Regions from separate parts of the Streptomyces sp. NPDC092370 genome, predicted to be linked through region 2. Evidence: riboswitches for the same ligand, from Rfam matches in the RefSeq annotation. Region 2 holds a riboswitch; the other holds the start of a gene.
The links. Region 2 has a riboswitch for cobalamin ahead of ACIQHQ_RS03545 (prenyltransferase/squalene oxidase repeat-containing protein). Riboswitches for the same ligand answer to the same signal wherever they lie in the genome.

Region 1 (4,486 bases), on a different contig from region 2:
GCCGCTCGTTCGGCACCTGGATCACGTGGTTCCTGCTCGGCGGCGACCTGTACACGGCGTACACCTTCGTCGCCGTCCCGGCCGCGATCTACGCGGCGGGCGCGGCCGGCTTCTTCGCGGTGCCGTACACGATCCTCGTGTATCCGCTGATCTTCACGTTCCTCCCCCGCCTGTGGTCGGTCTCCCACAAGCACGGGTACGTCACGACGTCCGACTTCGTGCGCGGCCGCTTCGGCTCGAAGGGCCTGTCGCTGGCGGTGGCGCTCACCGGCATCCTGGCGACGATGCCGTACATCGCGCTCCAGCTGGTCGGCATCCAGGCCGTGCTGGACGTGATGGGTGTCGGCGGCGGCGAGAACACCAACTGGTTCATCAAGGACCTGCCCCTGCTGATCGCGTTCGGCGTGCTGGCGGCGTACACGTACTCGTCGGGTCTGCGGGCCCCCGCGCTCATCGCGTTCGTGAAGGACACGCTGATCTACATCGTCATCGCGGTGGCGATCATCTACATCCCGATCAAGCTGGGCGGCTTCGACGACATCTTCGCCAAAGCCGGCGAAGCCTACAGCCAGACCAACCCGGCCACGGGCGCGCCGCGCGGTGCGCTGGTGCCGGCGGAGGCGGGCCAGTGGACGTACGCCACACTGGCGCTGGGCTCCGCCCTGGCCCTCTTCATGTACCCGCACTCGATCACGGCGACGCTGTCCTCGAAGAGCCGTGAGGTGATCCGCCGCAACACCACGATCCTGCCGCTGTACTCCCTGATGCTGGGCCTGCTCGCGCTGCTCGGGTTCATGGCGATCGCGGCCGGCATCAAGGTGCAGAACGGGCAGCTGGCCATTCCGCAGCTGTTCGAGACGATGTTCCCGGACTGGTTCGCGGGCGTGGCGTTCGCGGCGATCGGCATCGGCGCGCTGGTGCCCGCGGCCATCATGTCCATCGCGGCCGCGAACCTCTTCACCCGCAACATCTACAAGGACTTCATCAAGCCGGACGCCACACCGGCGCAGGAGACGAAGGTCTCCAAGCTGGTCTCCCTGCTGGTGAAGGTGGGCGCCCTGGCCTTCGTCCTCACCATGGACAAGACGGTCGCCATCAACTTCCAGCTCCTGGGCGGCATCTGGATCCTGCAGACCTTCCCGGCCCTGGTCGGCGGCCTGTTCACCCGCTGGTTCCACCGCTGGGCGCTGCTCGCGGGCTGGGCGGTCGGCATGATCTACGGCACGGTCGCCGCGTACGGTGTGGCCTCTCCGACCCAGAAGCACTTCGGCGGCTCCGCGAAGGAGATCCCCGGCATCGGGGAGATCGGCTACATCGGTCTCACGGCGTTCGTCCTGAACGTCGTCGTCACGGTCGTCCTGACCTTCGTCCTGAAGGCCGTGAAGGCCCCCGACGGCGTCGACGAGACCAGGCCGGAGGACTACACGGCGGACGCGGGCGATCCCGGGGTCCAGGTGGAGCTCCCGCCCGCCACCGCCGGTTCGGCCCACTGACGTCAGGGGCACGAGACAGCGCACACCAGCCGCAGCGGGCCACCGTGACCGACCGTCACGGTGGCCCGCTGTCGTGCGCGGTTCCCGCGGTCCCCATGCGGCTCCGGGACATCACTCTGCCGACCTACCAGTTGACGCTCTGAAACCAGTGCGACACAACATCTGGGGGTGCCATGCGCGCCCGGCACAAGATGTATGCTCATGCTCGCTGTCGCCGCAGGGGAATCCGGTGCGAATCCGGAACTGTCCCGCAACGGTGTACTTGTGCATGTTTCGTGCGCAGGAGTCAGTCCGAGGACCTGCCGACAGCGCACCCGGCCACCCGGCCGGTGTGCCTGACGTCCGGGCCTCGTGGAATGGGCCGGTGGACGCGACGCCGTGTGCGCTCGTGTGCTGCCCCCTGCCCTCGACGAGGCCCCGTGCCGAGCGAGGGAGAGCCCCACGTGACCATCGCGCCAGCCGAACCGGTCTCAGCCGCCGAAGAAGTGCAGGACGCTCCCGGAGCCGCGTTGCTGCGGACCCTGACCGAGCTGACCGCCGACCTCCCCGACACCGACCCCGGCCGGGTCGCCGCCGCCGCGCTGCGCGGCCGGTCCGCCCGGGCGGACGAGACGGAGTTGCGGGAGCTGGCGACGGAGGCCGCGGCCGGTCTGATCTCCGAGGACCCCGCTTACTCCCGGCTGGCCGCCCGGTTGCTGACCATCGGCATCCGCGACGAGGCCGCCTCGCAGGGCGTCACCTCCTTCAGCGATTCCGTCGCGGTCGGTCACCGCGAGGGCCTCATCGCCGACCGCACCGCCGAGTTCGTGCGGCTGCACGCCGCCCGGCTCGACGCGCTCATCGACACGGGCGCCGACGACCGCTTCGGCTACTTCGGCCTGCGCACCCTGCACAGCCGCTACCTGCTCCGGCACCCGATCACCCGCAAGGTCGTCGAGACGCCCCAGCACTTCATGCTGCGCGTCGCCGCCGGCCTGGCCGAGGACGACACCAGCCGCTCGGTGGACGAGGTCGCCGCGCTCTACACCCTCATGAGCCGCCTCGACTACCTCCCCTCCTCCCCCACCCTCTTCAACTCGGGCACCCGGCACCCGCAGATGTCGTCCTGCTACCTCCTCGACTCCCCCAAGGACGAGCTGGACTCCATCTACGACCGCTACCACCAGGTGGCCCGGTTGTCGAAGCACGCCGGCGGCATCGGACTGGCCTACTCCCGCATCCGCGCCCGCGGTTCGCTGATCCGCGGCACCAACGGGCACTCCAACGGCATCGTCCCGTTCCTGAAGACCCTCGACGCCTCGGTCGCCGCCGTGAACCAGGGAGGCCGCCGCAAGGGCGCCGCCGCCGTCTACCTGGAGACCTGGCACTGCGACATCGAGGAGTTCCTGGAGCTGCGCGACAACACCGGCGAGGACGCCCGCCGTACGCACAACCTGAACCTCGCGCACTGGGTGCCGGACGAGTTCATGCGGCGTGTGAACGCAGACGCGCAGTGGTCGCTGTTCTCCCCCTCGGACGTGCCCGAGCTGGTCGACCTGTGGGGCGAGGAGTTCGACGCCGCGTACCGGGCGGCCGAGGCGAAGGGCCTGGCGAAGAAGACGCTGCCGGCACGCGAGCTGTACGGCCGGATGATGCGTACCCTCGCGCAGACCGGCAACGGCTGGATGACCTTCAAGGACGCCGCCAACCGCACCGCCAACCAGACGGCCGAGCCGGGCCACGTCATCCACTCCTCCAACCTCTGCACGGAGATCCTGGAGGTGACCGACGACGGGGAGACGGCGGTCTGCAACCTGGGCTCGGTCAACCTCGGCGCCTTCGTGAGCGACGGGGACCTCGACTGGGAGCGCCTGGACGAGACCGTCCGCACGGCCGTGACCTTCCTCGACCGGGTCGTCGACATCAACTTCTACCCGACCGAGCAGGCGGGCCGCTCCAACGCCCGCTGGCGTCCGGTCGGCCTGGGCGCGATGGGGCTGCAGGACGTCTTCTTCAAGCTGCGCCTGCCCTTCGACTCGCCCGAGGCCAAGGCGCTGTCCACCCGCGTCGCCGAGCGCATCATGCTCGCCGCCTACGAGGCTTCGGCCGACCTCGCGGAGCGGAGCGGCCCGCTGCCGGCCTGGGAGAAGACCCGGACGGCCCGGGGCGTGCTGCATCCCGACCACTACGACGTGGAGCTGGCCTGGCCCGAGCGCTGGGCGGCCCTGCGCGAGCGGATCGCGACGACCGGCATGCGCAACTCCCTGCTCCTCGCCATCGCGCCCACGGCCACGATCGCCTCGATCGCGGGCGTGTACGAGTGCATCGAGCCGCAGGTGTCCAACCTGTTCAAGCGCGAGACACTGTCGGGTGAGTTCCTCCAGGTCAACTCCTACCTGGTGGACGAGCTGAAGCGGCTCGGCGTGTGGGACGCCCGCAGCAGGGAGGCCCTGCGCGAGGCCAACGGCTCGGTGCAGGACTTCGCCTGGATCCCCGAGGACGTCCGCGCCCTCTACCGCACGGCGTGGGAGATCCCGCAGCGCGGCCTGATCGACATGGCGGCGGCCAGGACCCCGTTCCTGGACCAGTCCCAGTCCTTGAACCTCTTCCTGGAGACGCCGACCATCGGCAAGCTCTCCTCGATGTACGCCTACGCCTGGAAGTCCGGGCTGAAGACGACCTACTACCTGCGCTCGCGCCCGGCGACCCGTATCGCCCGCGCCGCCCAGGCCACCGTCCCCGTGCAGGCCACCGCGGATCCCGAAGCGGTCGCCTGCTCGCTGGAAAACCCCGAGTCCTGCGAGGCCTGCCAGTAATGAGCACCCAGAACCTTCTCGACCCCGGCTTCGAGCTCACCCTGCGCCCCATGCGCTACCCGGACTTCTACGAGCGCTACCGGGACGCCATCAAGAACACCTGGACCGTGGAAGAGGTCGACCTCCACTCGGACGTCGCCGACCTCGCCAAGCTGTCCCCCGCGGAGCAGCACCTGATCGGCCGCCTGGTCGCCTTCT
Region 2 (4,486 bases):
GCTGCGGCAGGAGCGCGGCATCGACCGGGCGGACGCGGGCCACGTCATCCGCGCCTCCGCCTCCAAGATCAGCCGGATGGAGGCCGGCCGCCACGGCTTCAAACTGCGTGACGTCGCCGATCTGCTCACCCTCTACGGCGTCACGGACGAGGCCGAACGCGCCACCTTGCTGGCACTGGCCGAGCAGGCCAACACCCCGGCCTGGTGGCGGTCCTACAGCGATGTGGTGCCCGCCTGGACGCAGACCTGCCTGGGCGCCGAGCAGGCGGCGAGCCTCATCCGCTGCTTCCAGGTCCAGCGGGTCCCCGACCTGCTCCAGACCGCCGACTACGCGCGGGCGGCCGTCCGGCTCGCCCACCCGGACGCGGGTGCGGCACAGATCGATCGCCGGGTCGCGTTGCGGATGGCCCGCCAGCGGATCCTGCACCGGCAGCCGGCGACCCGGCTGTGGGCCGTGATCGACGAGGCGGCACTGCGCCGCCCGGTGGGCGGCATCCCCGTGATGCGCGCCCAGCTCAGGCATCTCATCGAGCTCTGCCGGCTGCCGCAGGTCACGATCCAGGTCCTGCCGTTCGCCGCCGGCGGCCATGCGGCGGAGGGCGGCCCGGTCACCATTCTGCGGCTGCCCGGCGGGCAGTTGCCCGACGTGGTCTGCCTGGAGCAGCTCACCACCGCCCTCCACCCCGACCGGCCGGCCGAGATCGAGCGCTACTGGGACGCCATGAACCGGCTGGTGGTCGAGGCCGAGTCGCCGGACGAGACTCCGACCGTCCTGCACCGCATCCTCCAGGAGACCTGAGGGTCAGCGCTTGAGGGCCACCCCGCCGTACTGGTGCACCTCCGCGGGCAGTCCCAGGGCCGCGGCGTCGGGTCGCCAGCGTGAGCACGACGCCACACCCGGTTCGAGCAGTTCCAGACCGTCGAAGTAGCGCTCGATCTGCTCGGGGTTGCGCAGGATGTACGGGATCGAACCGCCCTCGTTGTACTGCTGGATGGCCCGGACGTAGTCCTCGCTGGTGTCGGTGGAGTCGTACTGCACCAGGTAGCTGCCGGGAGGAAGGGCGTCCACCAGCCGGCGCACGATCGAGCGGGCCTCGTCGTGGTCCTCGATGTGGCCCAGGATGCCCATCAGCATGAGGGCGACGGGCCGGTCGAAGTCGAGGGTCTTCCCGGCTTCCCGGACGATCGTCTCCGGCTCACGCAGGTCCGCGTCGACGTAGTTGGTGACGCCTTCCGTCGTACTGGCCAGCAGGGCGCGGGCGTGGGCCAGCACCAGGGGGTCGTTGTCGACGTAGACGATCCGGCTCTCCGGGGCCACCCGCTGGGCGATCTGGTGGGTGTTGTCCACGTTGGGCAGCCCGGTGCCGACGTCCAGGAACTGGCGGATGCCCTCCTCGCCGGCCAGGTGGCGCACGGCCCGGGCGAGGAAGTAGCGGGCGGCGCGGGCCCCGGTCTCGATGCCGGGGAAGATCTCGCGGAACGCGTCACCGGCCACCCGGTCGACCTCGTAGTTGTCCCTGCCGCCCAGCCAGTAGTTCCAGATCCGGGCCGAGTGCGGAACCGAGGTGTCGATCTTGGGGAACGGCTCCTGCTGGGAGTTCTCCACCTGGTCGGTCATGGACGCTCCTGGCGTGTGAGGTCGGGGAACCCCACGTTAGCCGGTCTGCGCCCCGAAGAGGATCAACTCCTCGGCAGCGCCCAGGAGTTCGACCTCCATCCGGCTCACCGTCGGACCGCACCCCGCCTGCGCAGGACCTCGCCCGGGGCCGGTCGCGTCAGTGGCGACGGGCCGGCGAGGAGGGCGGCGAGCATGGCACAGGCGGGTGCGGAGAGGGCCCTGAAGCCACCCCGCCCACCCGGTACCCCACGGATACGGGGAGATCGGCCCCACCCACCGGACGCAACCGCCGCCCGGGACGAAGCCGCGCCCCCCACCGGCGCACCGGCCGGCACGAGACCGTGCCACCGCGCAGGCCGGCGTCCCCGGGCGTCCCCAGGCGCAGCCCACCGTGCGGCCCCGGCCCCCCGGCCCCCCGGCCCCCTCGGCCCGATTTCTACGTGCGGGTACAGTAAGCGGGTCGTCATCACACCGTACGGGGGGAAGCCGGTGCAATTCCGGCGCTGACCCGCAACCGTATACCGCCGCTCCGAGGCGGTGAGCCGGATCGCTTCGTACGGTTTCGTGACCGGCTCACGTGCCCGGCAGATCGCCGGTGCACGGCACCGTCGAGGTATACGGAGCCGAGCCGCCGGGGTGTCCCGTGCTGCCCGGCTCCCCCACAGGGAGAGGCCCCCGCCGATCATGAACGTCCGCCGCAGCGCCGCGGTCCTGGCCGCCGTCGCCGTGATCGGCGCCGCAACCCCGGCCGCCGCCGCCCCGTCCCCGTCGCCCTCCCAGGCGTTCCCCTCCGCCCTGTACGGCGACTCGGACCCGAAGTTCGACGGCGTCTGGCGCCAGTCGCTCGCGCTGCTCGCACAGGACACGGTGGGGGTGAAGCCGGCCGCGAAGTCCGTGCAGTGGCTGGTGCGCCAGCAGTGCGAGAACGGCTCCTTCGCCTCGTACCGGCCCGATCCCGCCACCGCGTGCGACGCCAAGACGATGCTGGACACCAATGCCACGTCGGCGGCGGTGCAGGCCCTCGCCGCGCTCGGCGGGCACGAGGAGGTCAGCCGCAAGGCCGTCGGCTGGCTGAAGTCCGTCCAGAACCAGGACGGCGGCTGGGGCTACGCGCCCGGCGGCGCCAGCGACACCAACTCGACGTCGATCGTCATCGGTGCCCTCGTCGCGGCGGGCGAGAAGCCGGACCAGGTCGAGAAGGGCGGCAAGTCGCCCTACGACGCCCTGCTGAAGCTCGCGCTGCCCTGCGGCGGGGACGGCGGCGGCGCGTTCGCGTTCCAGCCGGACAAGAAGGGCAAGCTCACCGCCAACGCCGACGCCACGGCGGCCGGTGTGCTCGGCGCGCTGGGCCAGGGCATGGTCGTCAAGCCGGGCGAGAAGTCCGAGGCGACCTGCGAGAAGGCCACCACGCCCGAGCAGGCGGCGGCGAACGGTGCGGGTTATCTCACCGCCGCCCTCGCCAAGGACGGCGACCACCTTTTGTCCGCCCTGGCGGGTGCCGAGCCCCAGCCCGACTTCGGCAACACCGCCGACGCGGTCGTCGCGCTCGCCGCTCGGGGCGACACCGGGCAGGCGGAGAAGTCCGTGCGGTGGCTGGAGAAGAAGTCCGCCTCCTGGGCCGCGCAGAGCGGTCCGGCCGCCTACGCCCAGCTGATCCTCGCCGCCCACGCGACCGGCACGAACCCGCGCGACTTCGGCGGCGCGGACCTCGTCAAGCAGCTGGGCGCGACGGGCCCGGCCCCGCAGGCCGCGGGGAAGACCAAGGCCGCGGACGACAAGGAGGACTCCGGCTCGGACTTCTTCGGGGTCTGGTGGTACGTCGGCGTCTGCCTGGTCGCCGGGATCGGCATCGGGTTCCTGTTCACCGGCCGCAAGAAGCAGCGGCAGCTGTGATCCGCCGGGCCGTTCTGCTCCTCCTGGCCTCGCTCCTGCTGTGTGCGGGCGCGGGCCAGGCCCAGGCCGCCGGGTACCGGTACTGGTCGTTCTGGGAGCGCGACGCGGGCCGCTGGGTCTACGCCACCCAGGGTCCGTCCCTGGCCCGCCCCTCCGACGGCGACGTCCAGGGCTTCCGCTTCGCGGTGAGCGAGGACTCCGCGAGTGCACTCCGGCCGCGCGGCACGGCCGACTTCGCGAGGATCTGCGCGAAGACGCCCGCGCAGGAGGGCCGGAAGCGGGTGGCCCTGGTCATCGACTTCGGCACACCGTCGGACGCCCCCGGGGACGAGATCCCGCCCTCCGCCCGCACGGCCTGCGCCCGGGTCTCCCCCGACGCGACGACGGCCCAGGCCCTGGCCTCGGTGGCCGAGCCGCTGCGCTACGACACCAACGCCCTGTTGTGTGCGATCTCGGGCTATCCGGAGAAGGGCTGCGGCGAACAGGTCTCCCGCAAGCAGCAGAAGCAGAGGCCCGCAGCGGGGAAGAACTCCCCGTCGGACGACGGGCCGTCCCTGGGCCTGGTCGGGGGCATCGCCCTGGTGGTGGTCCTGGGTGGTGCGGCGGTCCGGCAGGTACGACGGCGTGGGTAGCAGCACCCGGTGCCTGCACCGGCACCGGGCTCAACTGCACCCCGGTGCCTGGTGGCTCTGGTCCCTGTCCCTCGGCACCGCGGCCACCCGCACCACCAACCCCCTGCTCCTCGCCCTCCTCATCACGGTCTCCGCCTACGTCGTGGCCACCCGCCGCCCCGACACCCCCTGGTCCCGCTCCTACGGCGCCTTCGTCAAACTCGCCCTCGCCGTGATCCTCGTCCGACTGCTCTTCGCCACCGTCCTCGGCTCGCCGATCCCCGGCACGCACACCCTCCTCACGCTCCCCGAACTCCCCCTCCCCGCCTGGGCCCAGGGCATCCGCCTCGGCGGCGAGGTGACC

Region 1: linked by a shared signal. The riboswitch ahead of ACIQHQ_RS14980 (ribonucleoside-diphosphate reductase subunit alpha) and the one ahead of ACIQHQ_RS03545 (prenyltransferase/squalene oxidase repeat-containing protein) in region 2 are both predicted to bind cobalamin.

Annotation. Positions count from the first base shown of each region.
Region 1 covers NZ_JBIVQO010000004.1:201,504-205,989, forward strand. The annotation lists gene mctP (monocarboxylate uptake permease MctP) at 1-1,493, shown strand, start outside; cobalamin riboswitch at 1,682-1,815, shown strand; gene ACIQHQ_RS14980 (ribonucleoside-diphosphate reductase subunit alpha) at 1,937-4,288, shown strand; gene ACIQHQ_RS14985 (ribonucleotide-diphosphate reductase subunit beta) at 4,288-4,486, shown strand, end outside.
Region 2 covers NZ_JBIVQO010000001.1:795,133-799,618, reverse strand. The annotation lists gene ACIQHQ_RS03555 (helix-turn-helix domain-containing protein) at 1-799, shown strand, start outside; gene ACIQHQ_RS03550 (SAM-dependent methyltransferase) at 803-1,618, opposite strand; cobalamin riboswitch at 2,054-2,189, shown strand; gene ACIQHQ_RS03545 (prenyltransferase/squalene oxidase repeat-containing protein) at 2,303-3,511, shown strand; gene ACIQHQ_RS03540 (SCO2322 family protein) at 3,508-4,143, shown strand; gene ACIQHQ_RS03535 (energy-coupling factor transporter transmembrane component T) at 4,136-4,486, shown strand, end outside.